2 regions of the Lysinibacillus sp. fls2-241-R2A-57 genome follow, and region 2 is predicted to be linked to the other one. Evidence: riboswitches for the same ligand, from Rfam matches in the RefSeq annotation. Region 2 holds a riboswitch; the other holds the start of a gene.
What was found. A riboswitch is a leader RNA that binds a small molecule or an ion and turns the genes downstream of it on or off. The one in region 2 is predicted to bind glycine.

Region 1 (11,712 bases), on a different contig from region 2:
AACCTATTTATATTTTATATCTTTAACACCTATTATTAAACGAGTATTCCAATATCATGGTGCAGAACATAAGGTTATAAATTGCTATGAGGCAGGAATGGAAATAACCGTGAAAAATGTACAAGCACAATCACGCTTACACTATCGATGCGGTAGTAGTTTTATGCTGTTCACTGTCTTTGTCGGCATGTTTTTATATTTCTTCGTGCCAACTGATCCACTATGGTTACGTCTTTTGGACCGTATTTTATTAATCCCAGTTGTTCTTGGTGTATCTTTTGAAGTACTTCAAGCGACAAATGCGTGTCGTAATATCCCTGTGTTACGATTCCTTGGCTATCCAGGTTTATGGCTACAATTACTGACAACACGTGAACCGAAAGATGACCAAGTGGAAGTAGCCATCGCATCTTTCAATATGCTGCTCCAAGTTGAGCAACAACCAGAAATCGCAGCTACTTTGAATCATGATTAACAATTATGCCGCGACCAAAATCGAAAAGAAGTAAAGGGACAAGTCCAACTGATGTATCATCTGTTTGGACCTGTCCCTTTTTAAGTTTAGAAAGAGGATTTTTTAATGAGTGTACAAATATTATTTGCTGTTTCATCACATTTATTCCTCTTTCTTGTGAATATATTTATGATGCCATGCCACATTAAATATGGATATGGCTAATTTCAATACTGGCCTCGCATCTTTCGTTGAAATAAAAAGGTGGCAATAACAAAAATAACAGTCGTATAACCTAAAACGATAGAGAGTGGTATGAAAACATCAGAATAAGCTCTACTTAGTGCTGCACGCGCTGCATGAACAGCATGGACAAACGGCAAAAATTGTGCAATAGATTGAAAAGTACCACCTACCATGTCAGGCTCAAACCACGTACCGCTAAACCATGTTGACAAGTTAACAAATATCGCAAAGATGCCCCCTACCTGCTTATCTGTAAAAATTGTTCCAAATAATAAACCTACCCCTATATACAATAAAGAAATTATAATAAGTACGCCTACCATTATTAGGACAGATATATTGAATGACAAACCTAAAAATAGAGCGGTAAACAAACAAAAAATAATTTGTAATAATGCAATTGGTAGCAACGGTAGGACATAACCTACAATATAATTACCCGCTGACATAGGAGAAGCAAAAATTCGCATTAAAAAGGATGTGCTTTTATCCTTACCTAGTAACATTCCAGAAAAAAGAGTAAGAAACGAAAAACTAAAAACAATAACACCGGGTGTTAGATTACTAATTTCAAATAATGCAAACGGCATATTTTTTTGCATGACTGAAAATAAGCCCATCATTAGAATTGGTAAGCCCATGCCAAAAATTAGTGTTAGTGGATCACGTATTATTTCCTTATGATTTCTTGTCGCAAATACACTTGCCTTCAAAGTGACTCCTCCTCTGTAAGCTCTAAAAACACTTCTTCTAAAGACTGTTTTTTTGTTTCATGCATTAATTGCTGGATTGTACCAAGAGCACGTAATTTCCCTCGATGCATTATAGCTACACGATCTGCAAGCATCTCTACCTCTTCTAAATAGTGAGTTGTTAAAACAATCGTTACCTCACTTTTTAACTGGCTCAGTATTTTCCATAAATCACGACGTGCACGTACATCCATTCCTAATGTTGGTTCATCTAGAAAAAGTATTTTAGGATTAGACATCATAGCCATCGCAACACTTAATCGACGCATATAACCGCCTGATAACGTTTTTGCTTTATTAGACTGTCGAGGAGTCAAGCCAAACAAAATCATCTGTGCATTCGCTCGTTCTTTTGCCTCTGTTTTTGAGCAACCATAAATCTGACCCATAAATAGCAAATTTTCTAATACGGTTAAATTAGGTGCAACAGCCGTTTCCTGCGGAGAAATATTTATTTTCTTTTTAGCAGCGACCTGGTGATGAACAATACTTTCCCCATCCAAAATGGCATCTCCATCTGTTGGTGTTAAAAGTCCACAAAGCATTTTAATCGTGGTCGTCTTGCCAGCTGCATTTTGACCGAGAAGTGCAAAAAACTCCCCCTTTTTTATACTTAAAGATAACTGATCCACTACCACAATTTCCTTATAACGCTTCGTTAAGCCCTTTATTTCAATTGTCATGAAAGTCACCTCTCTCTATTAGCATGGCATTAATCTGCTCAATATCGCGCTTTGAAAGCTTATATTGCAATAACCATGTCACGACATACGTTCCAAAGAAACTTGCGAGTACAGAAATAATATTGGTCATCGTTTTCGGCATCCATAAAATCATGACAATTGGTATCCATATAATGGCCGTTACAAAAAAGTGCACAATATATTGCTTCAACATACCCCATCTAGCAATTTCAAAAAATAGTGCAGCTAAGGCAAATGTGAGCCCGATCAAACCAGTCAACAACACTTGAGTCATAATTGCGATTGATTCACTTGTAAATAACGCTCGAAATTCAGGGACTACCCAAACGTAGCTTTCTTGTGCTATCCCAAGCGAGATAAAAAATTGCACAACTTGTCCAAGTATCGCACCAATGATAAATCCACCTAAAATCCGAATTAATAAGTCTTTTCGCACATCTTTCACCTCATATCCCTAATTGCTTCTTAATTTTTGCTACATAACGCCTTGACGCGTATGTTTTAATCCCACCTTTAAGCTCAACACCGATTGTCCCTGTTCTGCTAATATCCATATGTTTAATCATGTTGCGATTAACAATTTCGGCATTTGAAATACGTACAAACATCTGTGTATTTAGCTTTTCTTCAAGCTCATACAAGCGAAGTCGTACCGTGTAAATACCAACCACCGTTTGAACGAAAACCTTCTTTTGTTCCGTATAAATGCGCACAATGTCCCCACAGTTAATAAACTCGACACCTCTATCTGAGAAAACCGATAATGTATTGAGATCAGAGGAAACGATACTCTGCATGAGATACTCTATTTCATCGGTCATCTTATCTGTGTGAATAATCACTTTTGGCTCTTTGCATGTCGGGTCAATCGACAATTCTACCTTCATATCATCACAGTCCTTTCATTCGACTTCACTATAAAATTTTCAACTAATTATGTAAATGGATTTTGGACGACTGGTCGTTTACATGGGATAAGTGGTTTGGAAATTAAAAAAGTGCCTATCCGTCTTTATGACGAGATAGACACATTTTCATTATTTTATAGGCCACATTTTAACTGCGCAGCACAGTTTGTACATGTATTACAGCCACCAATTTCTTCAACAGTTCCTTTACGGCATACTGGGCAAGTATTACCTACATCTGAACCTATTACTGTTGTCGATTCTAAAGCTTGAATCGTATCTACTAACACAACAGGACGTTTTGTTGGCTCTTCTACTAATTCTTCTTCAAATGATAGTTGATCCATATCATTTTCTTCAGCTTTCAATGTAAGTACTTGTGAATCACGGCTACCATCTACATAAACCGTACCACCTTTAGCGCCACCGTTATATAAGCGCTCGTACACTTTTTCAACTTGTTGTACTGTATAACCTTTTGGTGCATTTACAGTTTTTGAAATGGATGAATCGATCCATTTTTGGATGATACATTGTACATCCGCGTGTGCCTCTGGTTTTAACTCCATCGCTGTAACGAACCATTCAGGAAGGTCATTTTCATTTACTTCCGGATGACGTTCTAAAAATTCTTGAACGATTTCTGCTTTTACTTCAATGAATTTACCTAATCGACCAGAACGGTAATATGTGAATGAGAAATATGGCTCAAGACCAGTTGCTACGCCGACCATCGTACCTGTAGAACCAGTTGGAGCTACTGTCAGTAAATGCGAGTTACGGATACCTGTTGCTAAAATTTGCTCCTTAATGTGAGCAGGCATTTTTTGCATAAAGCCTGTTTCAGTAAATGCTTTACGTAAACGTGCAGTCTCTTCCTCTGTTGCTCCCACTAGGAACGGGAAGCTGCCACGCTCTTTTCCAAGCTCTGTTGAAGCCTCATACGCAGTCTCAGCAATCGTTTTAAAGATTTCATCAACTAACTCATTACCTGCTTCAGAACCATATTCTTTCTCACAATAAATAAGTAAATCTGCTAGACCCATTACGCCTAAGCCAACACGACGCTCACCAAGAGCTTGTACACGGTTTTCTTCTAAGAAGTATGGTGTAGCATCAATAACATTATCTTGCATACGAACACCAACACGAACTGTTTCACGTAGTGCTTCGTAATCAACTGTTTGATTTTCTTTATTTGCAAACTGTGCTAAATTCACAGCTGCTAAGTTACACACAGAATATGGTGCAAGTGGTTGTTCCCCACATGGATTTGTCGCTACAACACTTTGACCATAAGCTTTTGCGTTTGTCATGTCATTAGCGTTGTCGATGAAGAAAATACCTGGCTCTGCAGAGTACGTTGCACAAACGTTGATTAAATTCCATAATTCCTTCGCTTTAATCGTGCGGTATGTGCGTACTTTATAGCCCATTTTCTCCCATTCGCGCACATCGCCAACTTTATGCCACTCACTGTTGTAAATAGTCATTTCTTCTTTTGTATATTCTTCAACAGCTGGGAAACGAAGCTCGAATTCAGCGTCATTTTCAACTGCTTCCATAAATTCTTTTGTTAATGTTACAGAAATATTGGCACCAGTTAAAAACTCTGGATTGTGAACAGTGTAAGTACCACCATCACGTAGTTTGTTTTCCGCTTCACGAATAATTGCCGTATCAAAACCGCCTAAGCCTTCGATACTTTTATAGTTAACAATACCTTGATACATAGCTTCCTCTTGAGATGAAAGAGGCTTAAAGTTTAACTTTTCTTTTGCTAGACGAATAATTGATTCATCTGTTGTATTTTCGATTAGGTATCGCAAAATACGTGGATTTTGCATTTTCGAAATAATAAATTCCACGATATCAGGATGCCAATCTGCCAGCATAATCATTTGTGCCCCACGCTTTTTGTTACAAAAAAGTATTTTGAAATACTTTTCCGATGTGGTCATTTCTGCCACATTCTTATGCTTTCACATAAGATCAGACTATATCATCAAAGAAGGATTTGATTTTTTCATATTTTCTATTGAGTCGTATGGAACCATGTTCGTATAACTTACTAACAATCTTTAACACATCATCTTTTCGATTAATGCATAAGTCAACGCATCCTTGTTTTGGGTAAACTTTATGGACTGTTAAAGCTAGTTGTTGATTATGCAAAAATCGAAGCAAAGATAAAAGCATTTGGCGATTACCCGTAAAACCTATTCTCCCACGCTTGGAGAAATGACCATCTGCATCAAAAAAACCTCTTAAATAGGTCCATTGCAAATCCTCATTTTTAAAATCAATCCAACTTTCAAAGCCTGTTTTTCGAGGTTTAATTCCCAACCTCATTAAATCATTGCACATTTCTGTTGAATTAATGATTAAAGAGTATTTGTTTTGTTCATTTGGTGCACCGCGTGGACGGAATTTAATCGCTTCTTGCATAGACAATTCTTTTGCGATATCTTCAAGCAATTGCCGGTCCTGCTCAGCAAGTGATAAAACAAGACGTTTCGATTTACCACGGTCATATATAGTACCATCACCTGTAATATAACCTACTAAATACGCCTTATTTGCTGAATCGATATTTTTAAAGTAGTTTTCATCATAATGATACTTCTTATTTTTCAGCTTTCCCGCTTGACCAGGCTCTCTCGCTTTAAAAAGCTCTAGCTCTTTATTCCATCTAAAGATTGTTCCTCTACCTATGTTAAGTGTTTTTGCAATATCAACTTGGCTCATTCCATTTTCATGCAACTCAATAATTCTTTTAATCAATCGTTCTTTGTCTCGCGCCTCGTAAGGACGTCTCTGTACATTACGATTTACTTCTTCCATGCTCCCACCTCCGATGTGGTCCAAAGTTTAGGAAGGTTCAATAGTCGTTGAACGTTCAACTACGTTTCCATAGATGCTTCGCTGCTGATTGCCCAATCTTTTCTTTTTTCAAGCATTCACGCCTAACTTCACAGTTTACGTTGTAGCAAGAAAAGCTCTAAGGGTGTTCCAGCAATTCACGAGATTTTAATCCCGCCGTTTTCGGTTAACGGGATCCACCTTGTTCGACAAGATGAGTCAGCTTCGCAATATCATCTAACCATGATACAGAACCAGATGATTTACCATTCACTCCACGTGCTAAAGTGTTACGTGGACGCAATGTTGAACCATTTGTCCCTACACCACCACCGCGGCTCATAATTTCCATTACTTGCTTACGGTGATCACTTATTCCTTCACGTGAATCTGCTACAAATGGCATTACGTAACAGTTGAAGAAAGTTACATCTGTTTCAGAACCAGCTCCGTAAATAACTCGTCCAGCTGGAATGAATTTCAATGATACTAGCTGCTCATAAAACTTCTCAAACCATTCTTGGCGTTTCTCTGGTGTTTTTTCAACAGCAGCAAGCCCTGTTGCATTTCGTTTTGCAATTTGTTCATAAAAAATTTCAAGAGGCTTTTCTAGCACGTCAATCGAACGCGTAATCACACCCGTTTCTTGCTCTTTCGGATCATCCAAAACACTACGATAATCTTCCTCAATCAAAATATCTGCTGTTTTTGTAGACATGTCAAGCTTTTGGATTGTCCCTAAACCACGCGCAGGGAATTTTGGATCTGCCTTCACTGTTAATACGACGAAATCACCGGCTTTTAACGTTTTCTTCTCCGTATCCTTAAACGAGTAGCGATCGATCATCACCAGTCTTGATACACCTTTATGCGTAATATGCATATCAGGTGTTACAGGATGAACCTGTGAAAATTGTTCAATATCTTTGTTTAACTGTTCAAATTTGTTTACTTCGGGTTGATGATTTGTGAGTACCATCGTTTTGCCTCCCTTTTTTCTGCATTACATAATAAATACACAATATCATGTGTCGCGAAACACTACATATTGTGTAATACTTTCTAAAAAAGATACTATATATAGTTTTTTAATTCAACTCTTGCAATTTCGAATAGAATCCGTAATGCTCGTCCTCACAAGGTTTGAACGATAAAAAAAATATTTTTCTTATACCATTTTTTATTTTTTGAAGTTCCAATCATCACATGCATATTTTTTCTCTTCAAGTGCATGCACATATTCTAATTGCTCCTCAGAAAGTGTAAATGGTTTTAAATCAATTTGCAACGATTTTGCAAAACCATCTCTAAAAGCAGTCACACATTGTTCAATAGTCACTGGTTCTTTAACAAGATTATTGATAGCAACCGCTTTCTCTGGCATCTTTCTACGCATACGTGCCTTCGCCTCTTCACTTGAAAAATTGAAGACAGATAATAATTTTTCTTGATCTAAATCAAGTAAAATAGCTCCGTGCTGTAAAATAACACCTTTTTGACGAGTTTGTGCACTACCCGCTACTTTTTTACCTTCTACGACAAGTTCATACCAGCTTGGCGCATCAAAGCAAACTGCACTTTTAGGTTTCTTTAAGTCCGCTCTTTGTTCTTCTGTATTAGGCACACTAAAATAAGCATCCATACCTAAATTATGAAAACCTTGCAATATCCCTTCACTTAACACTCTATACGCCTCTGTCACTGATTCAGGCATATCTGGATAGCTTTCTGAAACAATGACACTATATGTCAATTCATGTTCATGTAAAACGGCTCTACCACCTGTTGGACGACGCACAAAGCCTAGCCCTTGTTCTCGCACCGCTTCTAGATTGATGTCTCTTTTTGCTTGTTGAAAATAGCCAATCGAAAGAGTTGCTGGCTCCCACTCATAAAAACGAATAACCGGTGGAATTAAACCTTCACTGTGCCAATCAAGTAATGCTTCATCTAATGCCATATTAAAAGAAGGACTACATTTCCCTGAATTTAGAAAATACCAAGTTGTCATATATTCATCTCCTACAAATAATCAATTATGCATCGGGTCCGGATTCAGCTTTGTGCTTGCACAAAGAACTCCTTTCCGAATTCGTGATATCCACCAGAGGCTTTAACTTGTTTTAGCGGATTTTGGACACCCGCTGAAATAAGTTAAATATAACTTTTGTGAAAGTGTACAAATATCAAAATTTTAACACTTTACGTTTAGTTTTATCCTTTAATGAAGTAATCATCCACTCCAAAAATGTAGTGGAATGATTTTGTGACCTTTCACTAATAACATCCAATAGATTAATTCTAGCCACAATCTAATTAATTTTATCAAACTCATTGGACTATCGCTAGCGCATCTTTTATAATAATAAAGAAGATAGAAAGGGGTAAGAAAATTTTGGACATACTTATCACACTCGGTATAATGTTAGTAGTCGTAATTGCATATATCGGCATTAATTCTATGCGACTCAAAAAAGCCGTAACTAACCTAACACAAGAACAATTTATTGAAGGCTATCGTAAAGCACAACTTATCGACGTACGTGAGCAAAAAGAATTTGAAGCTGGTCACATTCTTGGTGCACGTAATGTTCCTTCAACTGCACTACGTCAACGTTACAAAGAAATTCGCCCAGATTTACCAGTATATTTATACTGTCAAAATACAGGCCGTAGCTCACGAGCTGCTTTATATCTTAAAAAGCGTGGCTACAACCAAATTCACCAACTTCAAGGCGGCTTCCGTACTTGGACAGGTAAAATAAAGTCCAAAAAACAATAATGAAACAAAATAGATAAGACATTAGCGACTTATATAAATAAATTCACTCTTTGAAACTAAGTAAATTTATATATATTTACCTATATCGCTTTGTTTTACACAAAAAAGAACCATCTCAAATGACTATGAGATGGTTTCTTTTTTCGCAAAAAATTCTGAGTTTCTACTATATTATATTTATTGTGCAACGTCTAACAAGTTTTTTCATGCTAAATCGTGCATTGGACAAAATAAGGAAAAGCCACGCGAGGCAATATTCTGCTCGTTTTCATTGGGGATTCTTTAGTCTATGAAGCGGCTGGACAAAGTGAGGAAAACATTCAGCCAGAACGAAAATCAACCTTACGTCATGGTGACAGCCTCACTTTATACTAAATATTAAACATAATCCACAGATTACTTTGAGGATTTATCGAAACAAAATCGCTCTTTATCGAAACTATTTGAACTTTTATCGAAACAAAATCTCATTTTATCGAAACTTTTTGGGCTTTTATCGAAAAACAAGCTCTTTCTATCAAAGAAATCAACCACACGTTATGGTGAAGGGCCCATATTAACATATGTCTAAAAATACTATTTTTCGTTAACTATTTAGCTAGACAAACCTTAATCTTCTTTTTTTCAGAAAATAGCTAAAATTTAACCTTGAATAATTATGTAAGCACTGATAGGATGTATAATATCTTAAAATAATGTCATCAAGACAATACAATACAAGCTATGAATGCTATGGATCACACTATAGCAGGAGCAGTTCTGGAGAGAACGCATTTTGCGTCGCCGAAGGGTTCACTATCTCAGGCAAAAGGACAGAGGAGTAATATCAACTTTCATCATGAAAGCTATACCACATGAATGTTTATTTTTTCACATCCAACATTCGCAATTGGTATTTGTTATTCTGACGTTTACGAGACTAGTGTCAATACTAGTCTCTTTTTATTTTCCAGTCATAATTTTTATGCATCTTTGAGGAGGATTAACGTGGAACAACATCAATTAAAACGTGAATTAAAAAATCGTCATGTGCAGCTCATTGCTATTGGCGGAACAATCGGTACCGGTTTATTTTTAGGTTCAGGTAAAGCGATTGCTTTAGCAGGACCTTCCATCATCTTAGCCTATTTAATCGTCGGAACTGCCCTATTTTTTGTGATGCGCGCATTAGGTGAACTATTATTATCGAATGCAGGCTATACATCATTTACTGATTTTGCATCAGAATACATAGGTCCTTGGGCAGGTTACGTCACTGGCTGGACATACTGGTTCTGCTGGATCATGACCGCTATGGCAGATATTATTGCTGTCGGTGTTTATGCACAATATTGGTTTGATATACCTCAATGGGTACCGGCAATCGGTTGTTTAGTACTGTTATTAATATTGAATTTATTAACTGTAAAACTATTCGGTGAGCTAGAATTTTGGTTTGCCCTTATAAAGGTCATCACAATTGTTGCGCTGATCGTTATTGGACTAATCATGTTATTTACAGGCTTTCAAACAAGTTCTGGCACAGTTTCAGTTGAAAATCTTTGGGCACATGGCGGAATTTTCCCGAATGGTCTATACGGCTTCCTAATGGCCTTCCAAATGGTTGTTTTCGCATTTGTTGGTGTCGAATTAGTAGGTGTTTCTGCTGCAGAAACGACAGATCCTCAAAAAAATATTCCTTCTGCCATTAATAAAATTCCATTACGTATTTTATTATTTTACGTAGGAGCATTATTTGTTATTTTATGCATTAATCCTTGGTATGAAATGTCTGCCTCAAGCAGTCCATTTGTACAAGTGTTTACGCTAGCTGGCATCCCAATTGCTGCAGGGATCATTAATTTTGTCGTTCTCACATCTGCTGCTTCAGCGGGTAATAGTGGTTTATTCTCTACAAGCCGAATGCTTTATAATCTCGGAAACAATAAGCAAGCTTCGCCATCATTTGCCAAGCTCAATAAAAACAGTGTACCAAGTAACGCACTTGTTATTTCAGCAATAGTTGTATCAGCAGGAGCATTACTAAGTAAACTAATGCCTGAAACCGCCTTTAGTGTTGTTACAACGATAAGTGCTATTTGCTTTATTTGGGTGTGGAGTATTATATTAATTTCTCATATTATTTATAAACGTAAAAATCGTGTGCTTCATGAAGCATCGATTTTCAAAGCACCTTTTACTCCGTTCGTGAACTATTTAGTACTTGCCTTTTTCGTATTTCTATTAGTAGTGATGTTCATTTCAGAGGAAACACGCACGGCATTACTGTTAACACCAATTTGGTTTATCATACTAATGATAATTTATAAAATGAAAAGAAAGAAACCAATACGTTAAGATGAATTGTCCTGGATAGTGTCACTTGAAAGAAAGTGAAGCTATTCAGGGCTTTTTATTCCCAATTAACGATATAATAAATATATTGATTTTAAATCAGGAGGGAGTTTTATTAAAAATAAAATTGCTATTTCTATTTCCCTATTGTTGACGGCTATCTTGATTGTATTATTAATGTTGTTTAATAATATCAACAACAATAATACAGCCATTAGATTAGTAGAAGGATTTGTCTTAACAAAACAAGATAATAAAGGGTTACAAATTTTAATTAGCGAAAATTCACCAGAAAAACAGGAGAATTTAGACGCTGATACGATAAATGAATTAGCCACTAAAGATGACACGATGATGTGGGTTCCGGTGGACGAATCTATCTACAATCAAATTCATTTAGGAGATAAACTAATTATTGAATATGATGGTTTTTTATTTGAATCATTGCCACCTATTATAGGGAATGTAATTTCTTTAAAAATTGTAACTGAAAATAAAAAGAAACAATAAAAAAGCTACCTGTTCAAGCATCAGGTAGCTATCTTTATTGTGAAAAGTGAATAGACAAAATATTTAGCCATACTTTATATGTGTTAATCTTGCGGTAAATCTAGATCCTTTATTCTTTCAATTTCTTCTCTCGATAAGCCTAATAAATCCATTATTTCTT
Region 2 (11,712 bases):
CCTGAGTCTACACCGTGGTTTCGACGAGAAAGTGCTGTATAGTGGCGCATAATATCAAGCTCAGAAACCTCTGGTAATTCCGCCTCTTCAGTACGTACTAAGTTCGCCGGAAGTAAATCTGCAAGGTCAACCTCTGGTACATCAAGTGCTTCTAAACTATAGCCTACGCGACCTTCTTTGGAAATTTCAAAAATGAGTGATTGATTTTCGTTATGCATTAAGAGCCCCCATTTCTGCAACAAGTGCATCAATTTCTTCCTTCGTGCGTAATTCTGTTACTGCGATTAGCACGTGATTTTTAAGAGATTCATATGTTTGACCTAAAGGATAACCACCGATAATACCTTTTTCAATTAGGCCTTTATTAATTTCTTTCACACATTTATTTGTTTTCACAACGATTTCATTAAAGTGTGCACCTTGGAATGCTACTGTAAAGCCTGCCGCTTCAAAAGCATTTTTAGCATAGCGAGTTTTCGCAATATTTTGCGTAGCCATTTCACGAACGCCTTGTTTACCTAGAGCAGTCATTGCAACAGAAGCTGCAAGTGCAAGAAGTGCTTGGTTAGAACAAATATTAGACGTTGCTTTATCACGACGGATATGCTGTTCACGTGCTTGTAATGTTAAAACATAACCACGACGACCTTCTCCGTCCACTGTTTCACCAACAAGACGGCCTGGAACTTTACGCATAAGCTTAGTTGTTACAGCAAAGAAACCACAGTGTGGACCACCAAATGCCTCAGAAATACCGAAGACTTGTGCGTCACCTACACAAATATCAGCACCTAGCTTACCAGGTGGTGTTAAAATTCCTAGTGCAAGTGGGTTTGAAGATACGACAAATAAACTTTTTGCCTCATGTGCAATATCACCAATTACTTGTAAGTCCTCTACTTGACCAAAGAAGTTAGGGTATTGTGCGATAACAGCTGCCGTATTGTCATCGATTAGTTCTTTTAATGCTTCTACATCTGTCACACCATCTTTATGTGGAACAGTAACAATTTCAATTGATTGTCCGTATGCATATGTAGCAACGACATCGCGATACTCAGGATGAACCGCTTCAGATACTAAAATTTTCTTACGGCGTGTATGGCCAGCTGCAAGCATACCTGCCTCAGCTAATGCTGTTCCCCCATCATACATAGAAGAGTTTGCAAGATCCATACCTGTAAGCTCTGCAATCATCGTTTGGAATTCAAAAATTGCTTGTAATTCCCCTTGTGAAATTTCTGGTTGATACGGAGTGTATGCTGTGTAAAACTCTGAACGTGAAATAACATGGTCCACGATAATTGGTTTATAGTGGTTGTACACACCAGCACCTAAAAACGATGCGTTAGCATTTGTATCTTTATTTTTCGCAGCAAGTGCTGATAATTCTTTTAATAAAGCTGATTCAGATTTTGCTTCTTTAATATCATACAGACCTTTAAAACGTACTTTTTCTGGAATATCCCCAAATAACTCATCAACTGAAGATACACCAATTACGTCTAACATTTCTTGTTTATCTTGCTCCGTCATTGGTAAATAACGATGTTTCATAAATGTAGCTCCCTCTTTTCACCTATTATTTTGAACGCTTGTAAAACGGTGTTTCAACTGTTACTACCTTTAATTGCTTACCACGAATTTCGATTTCCAACTCAGTTCCGATAGTTGCGAATTGGCTGTCAATTAATGCGTTACCAACATTACGTTTTGAGGAAGGAAGCTGAGTACCTGTTGTCACTTCACCGATTTCCTTACCATCCTTAAACACTTTATAGCCATGTCGAGGAATTCCTTTATCGATCATTTCAATGCCCACAATTTTACGTGACAGCCCATTTTCTTTTTGTGCCACTAATGCCTCATGACCATTAAAGCCCTCTTTATTTAACTTCACAGCAAAGCCAATACCCGCCTCAAGAGGTGAAATTGTCGCTGATAGCTCTTGCCCGTATAATGGCAAACCTGCTTCAAAACGAAGTGTATCACGGCAGCCTAAACCTGCTGGCACAACACCTTTGTCTTTTCCAGCTTCTAAGATTTTATCCCATAAAGCTTTAATATCTTCTAGGGATCCGTATAATTCAAAACCATCTTCTCCTGTGTAACCACTACGAGAGACTAATGCTTTATGACCAGCAACTTCAACATCTGCTTGGAAACGGAAGTATTTAATGGCACTTAAATCAGTAGCTGTTAATGATTGAAGAACTTCTTCTGCTAATGGACCTTGAAGGGCAATTTGTGCATAAGCATCTGATTGGTTGTCGATCGTCACGTCATATTGATGTTGATTTTCCATCATCCAATCATAATCTTTTTCAATATTTGACGCATTTACACAAAGTAAATAATGATCATCTGCTAATTTATACGTTAATAAATCATCGACAACGCCGCCATCTTCATAGCACATTGCATTATATTGCGCTTGACCAACTGCAATTTTTGAAATATCATTTGTCAAAAGATTTTGTAAAAAATTTAGAGAATCAGGGCCAGTTACTAAAATTTCACCCATATGTGATACATCAAATAAACCTGCACGATTACGTACTGCATCATGTTCTTCTTTAATAGAAGAGAATTGTACTGGTAATTCCCATCCACCGAAGTCAATTGTTTTACCACCATACTTTGCGTATTCGTCAAATAGAGGTGTACGTTTTAATTCGTTCGCCATTCTTTTTGCCCCCTTATTGTTAGTTACATTTTTACTAGTAGTAGTTCGTCTGTTTTTCTTATATTAGTACAGTTCATGCTTCACTTACTTGTTCATCCAAATAAATAAGAGAAAATTAGGCAAAACATTCTGACATAAAAAAAGACAGACGAACCCCTTTTCGGGATTCTCTGTCCTTGCACCTGAAAGTTACACCAGACTGGCTCGCATTGTTACAATGCCAATCAGCCGGCTTTCCCCTTTGGTGGCTGTTGTATTACAGCTCTCTCCAGAGTTGCGTCTTGTACGAGTCCTTTTACCTGAGAGATTCATAACACTTTGCTACTTGCTCCTTCGGTGACGTCTACACGTGCTCTCCCCGCACAATCATCCGCCCAAGATAATCTTGGTACTATTTAGTATTCAATGAACATTAAGTTACTTATTTGTCTATATCCTAACATTAATTGCATTGAAAAGGCAAACATTTTTTATTTTATAATAAAACACGAACGTTAAAATCATTAACGTACATTATCGTTCGCCTTTTAACCTTTTAACTTGGAATACTAAATACTCAAGAATTTGGCGGATTGTTCTACCTTCAGTTAACACTTGTATATGTCCTGCCTCACGATAGAACTTTCTTCTGTAATGATACAGATTCTCAAGCTCCTCTTTTGTTGAACTTTGTACAATCGGTCTGTTTGAGTCATGCTGTATTCGTTTGTAAATATCTTCGAATGTCGCATCTAAAAAAAACACGAGTCCGCTGCGTCTCATTATTTTTCGATTTTCAACATTGACCGCAACTCCACCACCTGTTGAAATAATACAAGCTTCATCTCGGAAATTTTTCAAAAATTCTGTTTCTATTTCTCGAAAACGTGCTTCGCCGTATTTTTCAAAAATCTGTGGAATGGTCATGCCCTGCTGTCTCACTATTTCATGATCCATATCATAATATGGCATCTTTAGTAAATAGCTTAAACGTCTTCCTAACGCACTTTTCCCGCAGCCCATAAAGCCAACTAAATATATTTTTCGCATTCGAATCACCTTCTTATAACTACGATTCTACACTGTCTGACAAAATTTGTCCTAATAAATTTATCGTAGCTCGAACATTCATCTTTTCTAGCCCTTCATATGTTCGAAACTGAATTTCATAAGACGCACAATACGTAAGAACAAAAGTAGTTACAAAAAATAATAATGCAATTGCGATTAAAAAAATAGCCCCTCTGTCATTTTTCAATAACCGGTACATAGAAGGTTCGCTCCTTTTGGATACCACTTGGAAGTTCAACAGTTACTGTTAACATATTTTTTTCATATTTGAACTGGCATTTATTAATACCAATTAGCAGTGGCACATGACCACCCTTCACTTGATCGCGAATAATATTACTATAACAATCAATATTATGAGTTGCATCTGCTGCTTGGAAGGTTATTCTCTTTTGATCTTTTCGAATCGTAAATGATGAAATATCCTCTAAATACATATTCAAATCATAAACAAATAGCTCCCACTTCGATTGTTCATCAGATAGTACCGTTACTTTCATTTCTGCGAACCATAGCATAATGAAAACAACAAGATGTGCAACAAGCATAAAAACAACTAATTGAAACAATGCTTCTAATAATGTATAACCCCGCTCATTCATCGACTTCACCTGTCTGCTGGATACATTTTTTACGTAATTCTCTTGTATTTTGAAAGCTTACACATACCCCTTGTCCATCAAAAGCCCAAGTAAATTCTACATTTTCAATTATTTTAGAGCCTTCCGCTTGCTGTAAATAGTAATATTGCTTTAAACCTTCATAAGCCGTTTCAGCTGCGATGACCTCTAGCTTCTTGTTATAAAGAGTTGTTTTCATCGTGTAGCTAATTGGTATTAATGTCGTGCATAATAACATGACAATGACCACTGATAAAATCGTTTCTACAAATGAATAACCAGATTCATTCAACTCTTGATCTCCCTCGCCCTAACGTAATCACAACCTTTTTAATGCCCTGAGGTGTATTAAAATAAATAGTCCCTGGAGTCATGACGGTCCCATAGTAGTTATAGATAATCGTGTGAACCGAATTTGATTCAGGTATGAATTCTACCCCTTTCGGAAAAGGTCGTTCATATAATTCGGTATAAAAATCTTTTTTAATGATATATCTTTTGGATGAACTTTCAAACTTCATCGAAATATATTCTCTTTGATGCATACTATAAGTTTGTATATATTGAATATCTAATTGAATTTGCGTGAAAAATCGCTCAAGCTCCCTAGTTTCCGCTGCTTTTAACGAATACTTAACGACAATCACTGACAAACACATAACGATAAACAATACAATGATCATTTCAACAAACGTATAGCCACGCTCACTTTTTATAACATCCATCAGCTACCAGAACCTACTTCAGAAGATGGCTTTGCCAATCGTACCTCTCCATCATTCGTTATCTCGATCACTTTTTTATTTGGACAGGTCGTTTCATTCTTCTTCAAATAGCCTTTTTCTACTAATTCCCCAATTGTTGGATATGCCATAAAATCTACTCGATACGCCTCTACTTGCCCCTGCACCATGCTAATATACGCTTTACAGCCCTTCTCATCAATTGTGGCAAAATGTTTCGTAACGTTTGGAATTGTGATTAAAATTAATATTGAAATAATAAGCAGAACGATTAACATTTCGATCAATGTAAAGCCAGCTTGCTGCTTTAGACGTTTCATTATTATCCTCCTATACTAGTTCAATCATTTGATATATTGGTAATAATAAACTTACATACGCGGCAACTATACACACTGCAATAATAATAAAGAAGGTTGGCTGCACAAACGCAAGGATTTTATGCAATAGTTGCTCCTGCTTTTCTGTCAGTAATTCGCTATACAGTACTAGCTCTTTCCCTAAATAGCCACTTTGCTCCCCATGTTCAACAAATACGGAGAAATCCTTCTGCCAAACTTCCATCAAATTTACAGCTTGTGTGAGCGTATCACCAAAAACAACACGCTCCTTTATACATCGGGCCAAATGTTGAAGAAATGGTTGAAGTCGCTGCTCCTCTAAAATTTGTAGACTTGCCTGTAAAGAAAATCCACTTTGTAACAAACTTCCTAAATACGCAGCAAATTGTCTCGTTAAAGATATTCGTATATACATCCGAATAAATGGAGTTTTTAAGATGATTTTTAGCCGCTGAGCAATTGGTTGTCGTTTGAGATACAGCTGAAAAATCAAAATGCTACAAATTACGGCTATCCCTACAACAAATAGAGCGTCGGGAAAATGCAATAATAGCTTTGACAAAGCAATACTACTTGTTTCCTCTTTGCCGGTAGTTCGACTTGTCACCATTTTTTCTATATTAGGAAAAAATACGGTGCGAAATACTAAAAACAACAGCAACAAAAATAGAAAGAGTACCACTGGATATAAGAGTAGCTTCATTAACTTTTTCTTCGTCGCCTCACTCAAAGCCATTTGCTTAGCCACACCTTTTAACGTTTCGATCATATGCCCATTGTTTTCTGCAACTGTAATAGCCACTAAATACTGCTTTGAAATGTGCAAAGTTTCAAGAATTCCTGAAACACCGACTCCCTGCCTCAGCTTTTCATTGATTAGCTTTTGTATTTCTTCATGTGCTTCAATATGATGGGGTAATAGAATTGAAATAGCTTGCGGGAATAAATAACCTTCCTGCATTAGCACGCTTAATCGGCTAAAAAAATGGGCTTGCTCCCTAACTCGCCAAATTGTCGCCTTTTTGTAATCAAGACGAATTCTCTCAATCAATTTTCGTATTCGCATAGTTCGGACTCTCTATTAATTCTCTTTGACCTGAAAGTGTTAACTCATGTGGTAGCTCATAGCTAGTTTTTTGCGTAATTGCCTTTAAGGCCATTTGAAGATGCACATCGCTTAATATTTCAAATAATGCACGGCGTTCTTCTTTGATTATTGGCGATTGGAAAAGAGTTTGAGCAACAATACCTACAACTGTTTGACGAAGTTCTTCCACTGAAACGCCTAAGTCAATGAATCGATAAAGGCAATTGACTGAATCCTTGGCATGAATCGTCGTGACCACTAAATGACCTGTTAACGATGCCTCGATTGCGATTTTTGCCGTCTCTTTATCACGTATTTCTCCAATCATAATAACGTCAGGTGAGTGGCGCAAAATAGCCTTTAAGCCTGTAGAATATGTAACTCCTGCTCGTTCGTTCACCTGAATCTGAAGAAGATTAGCCTGATTATTTTCGACAGGGTCCTCTAATGAAATGACGTGTCTATTTAACTCTGAAGAACAATAATGGATCAGAGAATACAAAGATGTTGACTTACCAGATCCGGTTGCACCTGTGAAACATAATAGCCCTTGTCGATGTTTCACTAGTTCCATCAACATGTCTGCTGCATACTTAGAGTAAGATAGGGAAGTAAGTGGGAAAGCATGATTTTGTAAAAGCAGTCGAATAATTAGACTTTCTTTTAAAAATACTGAGGGAAGTGTAGAGACACGGAAGGCATATTGATCTTCTTCCATAGCTTTTTGGAAAGAGCCGCTTTGGGGTTTTCGCCGCTCGCTTATATCTAATGCCGCTAAAAATTTATAATAGGAAATCATTCGTTCCGCAAGATCGTACGGTAACTCACCTGCTTGGAGTAGCTTATCATATTTTCGAAAATAAATACGATATCGTACTCTTTCTGGAACTAACAATAAATCTGATGCACCGAAATGATATGCTTTTAGTAAAAGTTGCTCACATTTTTGTTCGACAATTGTTTCAAAATTCTGCATATTCGCACCCCTATTCTAGTTCATTCGAATATGACCGCTCTATTCGTTATCCCTAGTATAGATACGAATTTGCCACAAGAAAAGCCCTTTTCTTAAAATAAAAATTTACTATCAAATTTCCTTTCAAATATGTTTTTTACGATAAAACTGTGAATAACGCACAAATTTTCACTAAAGATGAACATAGTCATATGAATGATGAATGCACAAGACCTCATCACCATAACGTGTGGTTGATTTCCGTTCCTACTAGGGCGTTTTATAGCTGTCGCTTTGCTTTCGCTACAGAAAACATTTGGTGTTGCTGTCCTTTCGCTTTCGCACAGAGCAAAGCTTCCTGGGGAGGCGTCCGATGAGCCACTGATTCCCAAGGAGTCGCCCTGCTGGAACGAAGATCGACTAATATACATGGAAAATGTTTCAATAAATGTCATCCACCATTTTTGATGATGAGCTAAAATTTTGTTTAAGTTAGAAAATTAAATAAGACTAAGTACTTCATCTTTAAGTTCTTAGACCTATTTTTCTCTTAAATATAAACCCTCAGTTGAACTGATTGTATCGATAAGTTTTCTATATTTCTCATCTTGAACAAATACAGAAACAATTAATTCATTTACCCATGCAATAATCTTTAATTCTGGTAAATAAATTATAGTTTGCTCGTACCCTCTTAGACTTAATTTTAAGTAATTACTTAATTCTTTCGGGGATATAATTTGAATAAAAGGATGGTCTTTCATTTTTAAAAGATAATCTTTTTCTTCATTTGTGAAGAAATCTGGTATCTTTCTTTCTGAAAAGTAATAAGAACTTTGTACCAACAAAGAGCTATAACACGATAAGATAGTTAAAGTATTTATAAATTTTTTTTCAACTTCAAAAAATTCTTTTGGTGTTTGTTTATTTTGACTAAAACAAACGTCCAGAGGAGCAAACCATTCCATCGATTTACTAATAATCATGGGAAAACGATCTATTATTAGAAAATTTTCTGGGTACTTAGTGTAAATCTCTTCTTCTTTTTCAAGATACCCAGTAAGATCGAAATTAATGGAAAGATTAAATGAATCAATCATATTTTTAATAATCTTATTTTGATTGGAAAATTTTTCACTCATCTAAATAGTCACTCCCTTTAATAAGCTTATTATATTTTCTACAACATCGTACATTTTTCTGGAACTAAAAATCATCTGATACACTGAAATGATGGGCTTTTAGTAAAAGTTTCTGTACTTATTTCAAGATTCCGAATATTCACACCCCTCTTCTAGTCCATTCGAATATTACCGAGCTATTCGTTTTTTCCTAGTACACGATACGAATTTGCCACAAGAAAAGCCCTTTTCTTAAAATAAAAATTTACTATCAAATATGTTTTTTACGATAAAACTGTGAATAACGTGCAAATTTTCACTAAAGAACTGTATCTTTTTCAATAATACAATATAATAGAATTAACATGTTTTTCCTAACACTGGTAGAGCAGATATTATTTAAAAAATTTATAGAGGTGATACAAATGATCCATCCATTAAAAATTACGAGTACATTAGCCGATGAAACTAGATACTCTATTTATGAGTACATCCTGAAAGAGAAGAAAACTGTAACAGTCCAAAATATCGCTGATGAATTCGGCATACATCCAAACGTTGCACGTCTACACTTAACAAAGCTCTCAGAAATTAATATTATAACAGCTGATTTTGCCAAGACAGGAAAAGGTGGCCGACCTGGTCGTGTATATAAGGCCTCAGATAAAGGCGTATCATTATCGTTCCCAAGACGTGATGAGGATCGACTACTAAAATGGACAATTCAATTAATTCAAGAATTTGGACCATCTGCATTAGAAAAAGGCAAGGAAATTAGCTACCAAGATGGTTATCAGCAAATGAGGAATTATGTAAATGCTGAGTTATCTTTAAATAATACTCTTTCCTTCGACCAAAAACTTCAGCTATTAACTGACAATGCAGCATTAATTGGCTATATTCCGCAAGTAACGCAAACAGAGCAAGGTAAAAAGGTGACATTCTCCATTTTTAATTGTCCGTTCCAGGAGCAACTTACTACTCATTCAGAAATTGTTTGTTCTTTACATGAATCCTATTTAAAGGGACAGTTAGATGCGTTATTTTCTAACAATGAATTTATACATATTGAAAGCATGATACATAATTGCGATTTATGTAAATATGAAATAAACGTGACAGAAATTGATAGCTAATTTAAAAATCCATTTGTTTGTCACAAAGAAGCAGAAGTTCCAGTTTACAGATACCTTTCATATCATTTATAATGAGTAAGAGATTATTGTGTCGTGGGCAAAAGGAGGGGAAATCTTCATGGATAATATGTATAAAGTTATGGCATTCTGGACAGGTATTTTTGCAGTCATGTTCTACCTTGGTGGTATGAACGAGGTATCGCTATTATTCGTAGGTAATACAGGTTTATTCTTATTATTAGGCTTCTTAAACCTTTCAGAGCGTATGTACATGTACATTTTCGGAGCCTATTTAACTGTATTCTTCGCTGGCTTCACGTACTATACAACATTCATTCACGTACCTGGCGGCGGTCATTAATACAAAGAAATCGCGTGTCTCATCGAATGTGAGACACGCTTTTTTTATGAAATACATAGTAAAATCCCCCTTTGCAATGAAATAGGATAGAAGTTGATTTATTCTATCTATCCTACAAAATGCTAGGGGGATTTTTGTATGTTATGAAGTTACTTTACCCATACCGATCATTTCAATCTATTGCTTAAAAACCATTTAAAAAAGGATTCGTCTCCATTTCTGCACCGACCGTTGTATAATTACCATGGCCAGGGTAGATAATCGTATCCTCAGGTAGTGTCAATAACTTATCATGAATCGATGTCAGTAATATTTTTGTTGAGCCTCCAAGTAAATCTGTACGTCCAACACCTTGCTCAAATAGCGTATCCCCAACAATAGCAAAGCCATCATTTTCAAATATATATGAAATACTACCTGGTGAATGTCCCGGCGTAAAAATAGCTTTAAAACTAAAATTACTTATTTCAAATAACTGTTCTTCTTTAATAATATTTTCTTCAGCAGGGGCAGCGACTATATAATCTGGTAATGCTGCGTATTTGCTAGAGCCATTTTTTGTTGGATCTCCTAACCAGCTAACTTCTTTTTCATGAATCCATACCGGAACATTAAAAGCTTCACGGACAGCATCTACGGCACCGATATGATCGAAATGTGCATGTGTTAAAAAAATAGCTAATGGTTTTAGACCGTTACTCCGTATAGTCTTGATGATTCGATCTGCTTCTTCTCCTGGATCAAATATTATGCATTCCTTATTTTTATTCGATACGATATAACAATTCGTTTGAATTGGTCCAAGCGAATAACTTCGTACGTTCATCATTGTCATCACCTCAATTTCATATTATACAGCCTTTGCCACAATTTGACGATAAATGTTCATAGTTTACGCTATTTTAGTTCTCGACAAAAACAGGTAGAACGTTTACAATTAAGGAGGAATATTGTTTACGACATTCATTTTCTGATGTCGAAAGGAGTGTCTTTTTTTAATGAACTTATTAATGGTTATTTTTGGTCTAGTGGCGATTTTAGCAGCAGTTGGTACATTCCAAGCAATTAAAGAAAAGAACCTTTTAAGCGTTGTTTTCAACTTATTAAGTGCGGTAATATTCGGTTGGTTCGTAATTATGACAGTTATTAATAGCGGGTACCCACCAACACACTAAAATTTAGACAGAAACAAGAGCAGTCTCAATTATGAGACTGCTCTTTTTCTGTCGTTTTTAGCTCTATTTCTCCTATCTACTAACTGAACGCTCATCTCTTCCACGTGGGCTGTTTATTTGCCTTCCTGAGCGCTTAGAATTTAGATTTGATATTAAACCCTCTATAACATGAAAATATTTCCACATGGCTCCTGTTTAAGTGTAAAATGAGGCTTTAAAATATTTGTCGAGGTATTCATAAGCTAGCGTGACGGATTGTAACCTCGAACCGACCGATTGAACATGTTGCCCACTCCAACATTTGATATAGAATCAAAAAAGAGATCTCATGTCCAATGAGATCTCTTTTTTATGTGCGCCCGGCATGCGTATGAACTATAGGGTGTAAGTCCCGAACCCCGAAGACAGAAGTAGAGGTTAGCCAAGAGCAAGGGTGT

Region 1: another riboswitch for glycine. It lies ahead of QRN68_RS26870 (amino acid permease); the one in region 2 lies ahead of gcvT (glycine cleavage system aminomethyltransferase GcvT).

Annotation. Positions count from the first base shown of each region.
Region 1 covers NZ_JARVRU010000229.1:7,922-19,633, forward strand. Annotated here, with positions in the region: gene QRN68_RS26820 (DUF1385 domain-containing protein) at 1-475, shown strand, start outside; gene QRN68_RS26825 (ABC transporter permease) at 682-1,413, opposite strand; gene QRN68_RS26830 (ABC transporter ATP-binding protein) at 1,410-2,135, opposite strand; gene QRN68_RS26835 (DUF3021 domain-containing protein) at 2,125-2,592, opposite strand; gene QRN68_RS26840 (LytTR family DNA-binding domain-containing protein) at 2,603-3,043, opposite strand; partial or broken gene QRN68_RS26845 (vitamin B12-dependent ribonucleotide reductase) at 3,199-4,980, opposite strand; gene QRN68_RS26850 (LAGLIDADG family homing endonuclease) at 5,057-5,908, opposite strand; partial or broken gene QRN68_RS26855 (ribonucleotide reductase N-terminal alpha domain-containing protein) at 6,117-6,905, opposite strand; gene QRN68_RS26860 (lipoate--protein ligase family protein) at 7,107-7,937, opposite strand; gene QRN68_RS26865 (rhodanese-like domain-containing protein) at 8,322-8,708, shown strand; glycine riboswitch at 9,458-9,534, shown strand; gene QRN68_RS26870 (amino acid permease) at 9,696-11,045, shown strand; gene QRN68_RS26875 (DUF3221 domain-containing protein) at 11,193-11,552, shown strand.
Region 2 covers NZ_JARVRU010000101.1:534-12,245, reverse strand. Annotated here, with positions in the region: gene gcvPB (aminomethyl-transferring glycine dehydrogenase subunit GcvPB) at 1-218, opposite strand, end outside; gene gcvPA (aminomethyl-transferring glycine dehydrogenase subunit GcvPA) at 211-1,557, opposite strand; gene gcvT (glycine cleavage system aminomethyltransferase GcvT) at 1,583-2,686, opposite strand; glycine riboswitch at 2,964-3,056, opposite strand; gene QRN68_RS16840 (shikimate kinase) at 3,200-3,715, opposite strand; gene QRN68_RS16835 (hypothetical protein) at 3,735-3,935, opposite strand; gene comGF (competence type IV pilus minor pilin ComGF) at 3,913-4,338, opposite strand; gene QRN68_RS16825 (hypothetical protein) at 4,331-4,648, opposite strand; gene comGD (competence type IV pilus minor pilin ComGD) at 4,641-5,081, opposite strand; gene comGC (competence type IV pilus major pilin ComGC) at 5,081-5,419, opposite strand; gene comGB (competence type IV pilus assembly protein ComGB) at 5,430-6,506, opposite strand; gene comGA (competence type IV pilus ATPase ComGA) at 6,484-7,503, opposite strand; gene QRN68_RS16800 (hypothetical protein) at 7,763-7,927, opposite strand; gene QRN68_RS16795 (hypothetical protein) at 8,022-8,624, opposite strand; gene QRN68_RS16790 (helix-turn-helix transcriptional regulator) at 9,029-9,739, shown strand; gene QRN68_RS16785 (DUF2626 family protein) at 9,858-10,100, shown strand; gene QRN68_RS16780 (MBL fold metallo-hydrolase) at 10,285-10,929, opposite strand; gene QRN68_RS16775 (DUF2759 domain-containing protein) at 11,099-11,275, shown strand.